DNA from 3 places in the Brevibacillus sp. NPDC003359 genome. Region 3 is predicted to be linked to each of the others. Evidence: riboswitches for the same ligand, from Rfam matches in the RefSeq annotation. Region 3 holds a riboswitch; each other region holds the start of a gene.

Region 1 (3,280 bases), on a different contig from region 3:
GGGATCTTTACCCTCGCGATCGATATCCCGTTATTAATGGGGACATCCCTCAAAGTATTACAAGAGATGGCACTTGCCTATGGCTATCGACCAGAAGAGAAGAGAGAGCGGCTGTTTGTTGTCAAATGCTTGCAGTTTGCCTCATCAGACATCGTAGGGAAAAAAGCGATACTCGCTGAGCTCTCGCGCTTTGATGATCCAAATGCGCAGAGAGAGGTAATGGCCCAATTGCAGGGATGGCGTGAAGTCGTGGTAACATACACAGAAAACTTTGGGTGGAAAAAATTATTTCAAATGGTACCCATTGCGGGTATTTTGTTCGGGGCATATTTGAACCGCTCAACCGTACAGGATGTCGCTGAAGCCGGGATGATGCTGTATCGCAAACGGCGCGTTCTGGAGCGGCTACGTGAAAGCGAAAAGAGCGACGAGATTAATGAGACCACTCCTCAGCAGTAAGAGCGTAGATGAGATGGTCCTCCCATACACCGTTAATTTGCAAATAGCGTAAAGAAAGCCCTTCCTGGCGAAAACGGTTCTTTTCTAAAATGCGAATGGAAGCTTTATTGCGAGGCATGACAGCAGCTTGCACCCTGTGCAGCCCAGCATCTGTTAAAGCAAAGCGAAGGGCGAGATTTACTGCGGATGTCGTATAGCCCTTGCCATTGCACGCCTGATCCATAAAGTAGCCAATCGTCGCATTTTGCCATGCGCTGCGTGCGACATTAGACAACGCTACACGTCCAATCATCTTTTCGGATTCTCGGGAGAATACGCCAAAAGCATAGGCGGTGCCACGTTCAAAATCTTTTTGTGCTTGTGAACTCTGCTCTTGCTGTCCTGCGAGGGTCAAAAAAGAAGCGGGACGGATCGGCTCAAATGGTTGGAGAAAGTCATGATTACGCAGCCGAAGCTCTAGGAGCTCGGCTGCGTCTTGTTGGTGGAGAGGCCGTAATAGAATCTCATCTGTATGTAATGACATGAGATCAATCCTCCTGATAAAGTTGGATTGATAGTATATCATGTGCCAGAGTATTTGGGAAATGCAATTTAGCCGAGCAATTTAGCAAACGATACACCAAATGCTTTGCAAGTTTCCACTTCTTTTGCAGTAGGAGAAAGCTCGATTTTCAATCCTTCCATCGGCGTTTCCGCGCCACGCTCGCTCGCTTTTTTCAGCAAAATATCGACAGCTGCACCGACATGCTCATAAGCGGAGTCGCAAGAGCCAAAAGCGACAACCTTTTTCCCGCTGAGGTCAATATCATCCATTTCCTCATAAAAATCCAGGCATTCGTCTGGCAGTTCGCCATCGCCCCATGTGTAGGCGCCAAGCAGAATTCCGTCATAAGCTTCGAGTTCTTTTGCGCTCGCATCCATTACTTCTTTTATCTCCAGCTCAGCACCAGTTGAACGAATACCTTCCGCAATTGCTTCAGCAATCTCCTGTGTATTCCCTGTCATGCTCGCGTAAACCATCAAAATGCTCATAAAACGTAAAACCTCCAATCGGATAATGAGTATCATTCTCACAAATAAAATAATGAAAATGAGAATCGTTGTCAACAACTTTTTTCTTATTGCCACCTTTCATTGATTTTGGTAGAGTTAAATAAAATTATAATAATGTACTCTAAATAGAGGTGCGCCGAAGAAGAGTAAGCCTTTTCGTAATCTGTCAGGGGGCAGGAGAAGGAAGAAAGGCTAAAGCGCCGAAGCTTATGCTATGCCCTTACGTAGCACAGGCTGGGGTGTCTCATGAAAAATGATCATCCTGTCACGAGGGACCTTACGTCTTTTTGTGGAGCGCTATTTATGATTTGCTTAAGTAGTATCAAGAGCAATGAGATAGCGAATGCACTCATTGCTTTTTTTGATTTACCACGCTGTTATTTTAGAGGAGGATGTAACTATGAACATGATGGATGCCAACGAAATTATCGCGTTTATTCAAAAAAGCGAAAAGAAAACACCGGTGAAGGTATATGTGAAAGGGAATCTGGAGGGAATCGACTTCGGTGCGAGCTCCAAAGCTTTCATTACTGGCCCGACTGGTGTTGTTTTTGGTGAGTGGAAAGAGATTGAGCCAGTACTCGCAGCTAATGCAGACAAAATTGAAGACTATGTGGTAGAAAGCGATCGCCGCAACTCCGCCATTCCATTGCTTGATACGAAAGGGATTCAAGCGCGTATTGAGCCAGGCGCAATTATTCGTGACCAAGTGACAATCGGTAACAACGCGGTCATCATGATGGGTGCTTCCATTAACATCGGTGCAGTTATCGGTGAAGGTACAATGATCGACATGAATGTTGTGGTAGGTGGACGTGGAACCATCGGGAAAAACTGCCACATCGGCGCGGGATCGGTTATCGCGGGTGTAATCGAGCCGCCATCTGCACAGCCAGTTGTTGTCGAGGATGATGTTGTCATCGGAGCAAATGCTGTCATTCTGGAAGGCGTACGAGTAGGAAAAGGTGCTGTAGTTGCAGCGGGTGCTGTCGTGATTGAAGATGTACCTCCATACGTGGTAGTTGCGGGAACACCTGCACGTGTAATCAAGCAAATCGATGAAAAAACTCGTTCCAAGACAGAGATCAAGCAGGAGCTACGTCAGCTGTAAGGGAGAGAGTGCACATGGACTGGCGTTCGCTCGATGAACAATATATTGTCTCCACTTACAAAAGACTTCCGATTGCCATCGAAAAAGGCGAAGGAAATTACTTGTACGATACGAATGGAAAGAGCTATCTCGACTTGTTTACCGGACTCGCGGTAAACGTTCTGGGGCATTCTCATCCGCGCATTGTACAGGCGTTGCGTGAGCAGGGAGAGCGCTTCTTGCATATTTCTAATGTATTTTTAAACAAGCCGGCGATTCGTTTGGCCGAGCGCTTGGTTGCGAACAGCATCAGTGGGAAAGTATTTTTCACCAACTCTGGTGCAGAGGCTACAGAATCTGCGATCAAGCTGATTCATAAATGGACAAAGAACGAGGGAGCAGGTCGTGAAGGCATCGTTGTTTTACGCAACAGCTTTCACGGTCGAACACTTGGAGCCGTGCGTTTGACGAGGCAGGCTCACGTCTATCAAGACTTTCCTCAGCCGGTTTTTCCTGTTTATGAACTGGATGCGGAGGACACGGAAGGATTGCGAGCGATTTGCCAGGAAGCAAGCCCCGCTGCGATCCTCATGGAGCCAGTCTTGGGTTCTGGCGGTGTGGTGCCGCTAACGGAACAGTTCTTGCGAGAGGTAGCTGCGATCTGTGAACAAGAAGGCA
Region 2 (3,280 bases), on a different contig from region 3:
TGAAGGCAGGAGATCATGGTTACCTTTTATCAGATGACTGGTATGAGTTGTGAGAACGGAAGGAAACGGAGTTTTTAAACATAAAAAGGACTCCCGTTTAGATAACGGAAGTCCGTAATTTGTTTCTTCGATTATTTCGTGTGTTCATCCATGCTGAAGTCTACTTGTTCTAGAGGGACGAGCTTGGTCTTTTGGGTGACTTTATAAGCGAGCCAAATGATTAAGAAGAGTGGCAGGCCAATGTAAGAGACCAGGGCGCCATACCAGTCGATCGTTCCACCCATGAATGAGGAGTAGTTTTGCCCCAAAATAACGATACAGCAAAGGATGAAGGCAAAAATCGGGCCAAACGGGAACCACTTTGCCCGATAAGGCAATTCGTTTAAATCACGGCCCTGAGCGATAAACGCTTTGCGGAAACGGTAGTGACTGATGGCAATTCCCAGCCAAGCGATGAAGCCTGACATACCGGACGCATTCAAAAGCCATACGTACACTTCGCCTTCCCCAAACAGAGAGGACAGAAACGCAAGGGCACCGATAAGCGCAGTCAAGATCAAGGCATTGATCGGTACGCCGTTACCTGTTACTTTTGCGAACCATTTTGGTGCTTTTCCTTCTTTCGCCAAGTTCCACAGCATGCGTGTAGAGGCGTACATTCCAGAGTTACCAGCAGACAACACAGACGTGAGAATCACCGCATTCATCACGGATGCTGCAAAAGCAAATCCGGCATTTTCAAATACAATCGTAAACGGACTGATCGCAATATCCGTAATGTCGCCACCGATCAGATTTGGATTATCGTATGGAACCAATAACCCGATGATCAAAATAGCAAGGATGTAGAAGAGCAGGATACGCCAAAAAATTTGACGGATGGCCTTTGGAATGTTGCGGGCAGGGTCTTCGCTCTCACCAGCCGCGACACCGACCAGCTCTGTCCCTTGGAAAGAGAATCCGGCAATCATGAACACACCGAGCAGGGCCATGAAGCCGCCATTGAATGGTGCGTCGCCTTTGGTGAAGTTTTGGAAGCCAACTGCTTGGCCGCCCATAATGCCAAAAATCATCATCACACCAACAATAATAAAGACGATAACGGTTATGACTTTGATCAAAGCAAACCAATATTCAGATTCTCCATAGGCTTTCACAGACAGGAGATTCAAGGCAAACAGCAATCCGAGGAACAAAGCGCTCCACACTATCGCTGGGGTATCCGGGAACCAATATTTCATAATGAGTGCGGAAGCTGACAGCTCGACAGCAATGGTAATGGCCCAGTTGTACCAGTAGTTCCAGCCGAGAGCAAAGCCGAGAGATGGATCGACGAACCGTGTGGCATACGTCGAAAACGAACCGGACACAGGCATGAAGGCCGCCATTTCCCCCAAGCTCGTCATTAAAAAGTAAACCATGATACTAATGGCGACATATGCGGCTAATGCTCCACCAGGTCCGGCGGAATGGATCGAGCCTCCGCTTGCGAGAAATAATCCCGTCCCAATCGAGCCGCCGATGGCGATCATCGTCAGGTGTCGGGCTTTTAAACCACGTTGCAATTGATTTTGTGACATAAGCTACTTGCACGACCTTTCTTGATTTTTGAGAAGGAAGGTCGGAAACGAAAAAACCGCCATAGCCAAAAAATGGCATAGGGCGGTATCATCCAATCCCCACCAAGCCTTCACTGAAGATAGCTCACCACGCTTGCTTGGCATGCAAACGTGACAGTTCTGTCCCTTTCGAGTACAGCCCCAACCCAATCGCACAGAGACGCGATATGAGCTTCGGCGGATTTTCCTTTACCTGGAGTCATTGATTTTCTCTGAATCTCGTACAGGATGATATAAAAGCCGCGACCTCTATCCTCACCGTGAAAGATGAGGATAACATGTATGAAATTTTGTGATTCATCAACTATAAAGGATTGTTTATGATTAATCAATGTGAATTTTTGTTATTCATATGATCGTCTGGCAGGCCAGGAGCCTTGGAGCTTGCGAATTTGGACAATTTGCCCCGTGTGAAACGCATCGTGCAGAACGAGACTCATCACGGTTTGGTAAATGGGCGTATAGGTAGCCGTCTGGTTCAACTCCTCATCTGTCAGTAAGGAAAGCTTTTCATGAATGTGGCGATGGACGCTTTCCATCCGTAAAAGGGTAGCTTGCCAAGCGTTTTCGTCATCTGGACCACCGGACGGGGTGAAGGTATCATCGTTCGTCTCAGCGGAGCCAGGAAATTCCGTGCCCAATAGACGATGCAACAGGCGTTCTTTGTAATAAAGCAGATGGCTGACGTTTTCCCAGATCGTGTTGGCTGCTTCTCCCACAGGGCACCAGCTAGCCTCGGCTGCTGATACTCCGGATAGTGCTTCTTTTAAGGGTGGATACCAGTCTTCCTTGTCATACGTACATTCCCATCCGTGCAAAAGCAAATCCTTCCGATTCATAGGCTTCCTCCTCGTCTGTGAAACAGATTGCCGAAACGCTATAATAGCAGTAAGAAATGAGTTTGTAACCAGTTAAATTAATAACGATAGTTACGGATATAGATTACCATATTCTGTATGGTCTTACAAGAGAGAAAAATGAAGGATTAATCAGGAGAGATGATGACATGGACTGGCTTTGTATCGATTTTTTAAATAGTGATTGGCGGGATTGGCGTGGTTCTGGTCGTGGGGAAAATCGCCTGGAGAACCAAGAATGGCTGTCATCCTTTTTGCAGACATACAATTTAACCGCTCCGCTGCCGATGGATGAGGAGTGTGCCGCGTCTCTTTTGCAGCTGCGCGAACGTTTGAGACGTATGTTGGAAGACGTTGTCCGTGGAGACCGATTCCAAGAGGAGGACCTTGCGGAATTGAACAAAGTTTTGGCTATGGTCCCTTTTCATATGCAGGTGTTGTATGTAGATGAGGAGGGCGGCTACAGGCAAAAGCAATCCAGCTCAACAGAGGGCTGGTCCCTCGTCATGGCACAAATTGCGGCTTCTTTCGCGGAGTTGCTTGCCCCGCAGCATCTGGAGCGAATCAAAATATGTGACAACGAGGATTGCCGCTGGGTGTTTTATGATGAAAGCCGTAACCGGGTGCGTCGCTGGTGTGATGACAAAATGTGCGGCAACCTGATGAAGGTGCGTCGTTTTCGCGAGCGGCAGAAGGAAAAAGGCTAATGGAGCCATTACCAACGACCGTCGGGAATTTGTCTCTGACGGTTTTTTTTATGTTTGAGACATAATAAGTAGCATATACATGGGAACGGAAACGAGG
Region 3 (3,280 bases):
TTTATTCGGCTCGGATTAGGCCAGCTAGACGTCGTGGAGGAGACCGGGCAAACTATCGTCTATTCACTCACTCATTCTATTTTTAGTTATCAGTCTATAGAGAGACTAGAATGCAGTCTTTCTTTTGAGGCCGGAATCATCGCAGGTATGATTGAGCAGTGGAAAGAAAGAGAAGCGTTCAGCAAAATCGAAATGGAAAGCCCTTCAGACATACGTATATCTGTACAAGTGGCGTCATGAATAAAATGCCCCCTCTACCTATAACGAAGGGAGAGGGAGCATCCATCTTTTATACTCCGTGCACGACCGCGGTTTCCTCGACATCCAGACCGTATGCCGAATGAAGACTGCGAACAGCCAGCTCCGTCAAGGCTGCTGGAATGACGCAAGAAACCTTGATATCTGACGTAGATACCATTTTAATAGAAATTTCTTTTTCTGCCAGGACGCGGAACATTTCGGCAGCTACCCCTGGATTGTTAATCATACCAGAGCCAACAATGGATACTTTGGTCAAGCTTTCCTCGAAGTCAACTTTTTCAAAGCCAAGCTCCGTTTTGTTCCTGTCAAGTGTATCCAGTGCTTTTTTCAGATCATCCGCTGCAACTGTAAACGAAATGTTCGTAACAGAGGCATCATAGGAGCTTTGGATAATGATATCGACATTCACCTGATTGTCCGCCAGCGTATTGAACAGACGGGAGAGTGTCCCGACCTTGGCAGGCATACCGACAACCGTGATTTTTGCTACATCTTCATCGTGTGCAACTCCACTTACTACTCTTCCTGTTTCCATGTTGGCAACCTCCTCAACGTACGTACCATCTTCGGCAGTAAAGCTGGAGCGGACGACCAGCCTTACCTTATATTTTTTCGCAGCCTCTACTGACCTTGGATGAAGAACCCCTGCACCGAGGTTCGCCAGCTCCAGCATCTCGTCATACGAGATCGTATCCAGCTTGCTCGCAGCTGGAACGACTCGCGGATCAGCTGTATACACCCCAGACACGTCCGTAAAGATTTCGCATTTCTCAGCGTTCAGGCTCGCTGCGAGAGTAACCGCAGATGTATCCGATCCACCGCGGCCGAGCGTCGTAATTTCACCTTCGTCACTGATCCCTTGGAATCCTGCCACGATCACCACACGACCACGGCCGAGCTCGGATTGAATCCTCTCTGGATCAATCTGCTTGATCCGTGCTCTTCCGTGAATCGCCTCCGTGGTGATTCCAGCTTGCCAACCCGTCAGGGAAATGGCATCGTAGCCTTTTGTATGCAAGGCCATCGACAAAAGCGCGATCGATACCTGCTCCCCCGTGGTCAGCAGCATATCCATTTCACGCTCGGATGGGTATGCGCTAATCTGCTTGGCCATGTCTACCAACACGTCAGTAGATTTCCCCATTGCAGAAACAACGACTACCACATCATGTCCTTCCTCTTTGTAGCTGATAATTCGATCCGCAACTCGTAAAATTCGCTCAATGGTACCTACAGAGGTGCCTCCGTATTTCTGCACGATCAACCCCATGCGGCTTCTCTCCCTTTTTCTCATATCCAATGTTGGTATTTATCTCGGATCGTATGGTTTTTCACTATTCTCTCTATATGGAAAAGTCTTGCATTTTTATTTTACAAAAAAGGCACCGACAAGGAATAAGACCTGCCGCTGCCTATTATTTCGACATACCGGTTCCTCCCTCCCAATACACGCGGACAATGAAGATTGACAGTAATCACCATCAAAACTCACATTGACACACCGTGAGATAGCTCTCCATCTGACAATTGGTCATTGTGCAGATGACAGTCCTGCATTTATTCAACGCAGACCCAGCATGGAGAAAAGCGGGTTTCCCTCCACACTTCGGCGAATTCCCCTTTCCCGTCCCCTTCACAGATACCCGATCTCAGGGTGGTACTCTTGGTTTTCGCACCTCTACCTCACTCCATAATGGAAGTGAGGCTAACTATTCTGTTTGAATCGGATTATATCATGAGTCTAAAAATGGATCAATTCCTTTTTAGAGGTTGTTCAAAAAGCCGACTTTTTGATCACGTATTTTTGTTTTCTATGCGTCCAGCTTACGCAGATGAGCGATGATTTCTTTCGCCAGCTTGTCGCCGATCCCTAATTGGCGGAAGTCTTCGACGGTCGCCTCGCGCATTTTTTTCAACGAACCAAAATGAGAGAACAACAGCTTGCGTCGCTTCTCACCGATACCTGGGATCTCATCTAGCTGCGAGGAGAGCATCGTTTTTGTCCGAGATTGTCTATGGAACGTAATAACAAAACGGTGGACTTCATCTTGGATGCGCTGCAACAAATAGAACTCATAGCTATCACGTCTAAGATTCACAGGCTCTGGCGGATCTCCGTACATGAGCTGAGCCGTACGGTGCTTCTCATCCTTCGCGAGTCCACAGACGGGAATATAGAGGCCCAGCTCGTTTTCCAGGACGTCCATAGCCGCGCTGATTTGGCCTTTTCCACCATCGATCACAATCAGGTCGGGCATCGGCTGGTTTTCTTTCAGCAGGCGAGAGTAGCGACGGCGAACCACTTCGCGCATGGAGCCGTAGTCATCTGGTCCCTCGACGGTTTTGATCTTGAATTTGCGGTATTCCTTTTTGTCAGGGCGTCCGTCTGTAAACACAATCATCGCAGACACAGGCTCTGTTCCCTGAATGTTGGAGTTGTCAAACGCTTCAATTCGATGAGGAACCGGAATCCCTAATATGTGACCAAGATTGTGTACCGCTTGGACCGTACGAGCATCGTCCTTGGACATCAACGCAAACTTCTCCTGCAAAGCAATCCGGGCGTTCTCGGAGGCCATCTTCACGAGCTCATCCTTTTTGCCTCGTTTTGGTGCATGGACTTTGATGCCCAACCACTCACTCAAAAGCTCAGGTTCACTCTCTTGCGGGAGCAAAATTTCTTTGGGCAGCGCATTTTGCTTGTCGTAGTAAAACTGACTCACATAAGACATGAAGTCTTCCGTTTCGCTGCCGTAATATGGAAAGGAAGTCGTCTGACGCTCGATCATCTTCCCTTTTCGCATATAAAACACCTGAATGCACATCCAGCCTTTTTCTACAGCAAACCCGATAATGTCGCGGTCTACCGTATCGGTGAAAGTGATCTTCTGCTTCTCCATCACCGCTTCGATGCTCTTGATTTGATCGCGATATTCCTTTGCGCGTTCAAACTCCATGTTTTCTGCGGCTTGCAGCATTTTTTCCGTGAGAGTTTTCTTCATTTCCTCATGACCGCCAT

The links. Region 3 has a riboswitch for lysine ahead of ACFYU8_RS11480 (aspartate kinase). Riboswitches for the same ligand answer to the same signal wherever they lie in the genome.
Region 1: another riboswitch for lysine. It lies ahead of dapD (2,3,4,5-tetrahydropyridine-2,6-dicarboxylate N-acetyltransferase); the one in region 3 lies ahead of ACFYU8_RS11480 (aspartate kinase).
Region 2: another riboswitch for lysine. It lies ahead of ACFYU8_RS23005 (amino acid permease); the one in region 3 lies ahead of ACFYU8_RS11480 (aspartate kinase).

The regions. Positions count from the first base shown of each region.
Region 1 is NZ_JBIAOR010000001.1:1,782,386-1,785,665, reverse strand. Features, by position in the region: gene ACFYU8_RS08340 (EcsC family protein) at 1-459, shown strand, start outside; gene ACFYU8_RS08335 (GNAT family N-acetyltransferase) at 434-982, opposite strand; gene ACFYU8_RS08330 (flavodoxin) at 1,051-1,491, opposite strand; lysine riboswitch at 1,631-1,820, shown strand; gene dapD (2,3,4,5-tetrahydropyridine-2,6-dicarboxylate N-acetyltransferase) at 1,913-2,623, shown strand; gene ACFYU8_RS08320 (aspartate aminotransferase family protein) at 2,638-3,280, shown strand, end outside.
Region 2 is NZ_JBIAOR010000012.1:3,055-6,334, forward strand. Features, by position in the region: gene ACFYU8_RS23005 (amino acid permease) at 132-1,580, opposite strand; lysine riboswitch at 1,693-1,879, opposite strand; gene ACFYU8_RS23010 (DinB family protein) at 1,964-2,458, opposite strand; gene ACFYU8_RS23015 (CGNR zinc finger domain-containing protein) at 2,626-3,183, shown strand.
Region 3 is NZ_JBIAOR010000002.1:421,090-424,369, forward strand. Features, by position in the region: gene ACFYU8_RS11475 (YslB family protein) at 1-240, shown strand, start outside; gene ACFYU8_RS11480 (aspartate kinase) at 290-1,531, opposite strand; lysine riboswitch at 1,763-1,950, opposite strand; gene uvrC (excinuclease ABC subunit UvrC) at 2,073-3,280, opposite strand, start outside.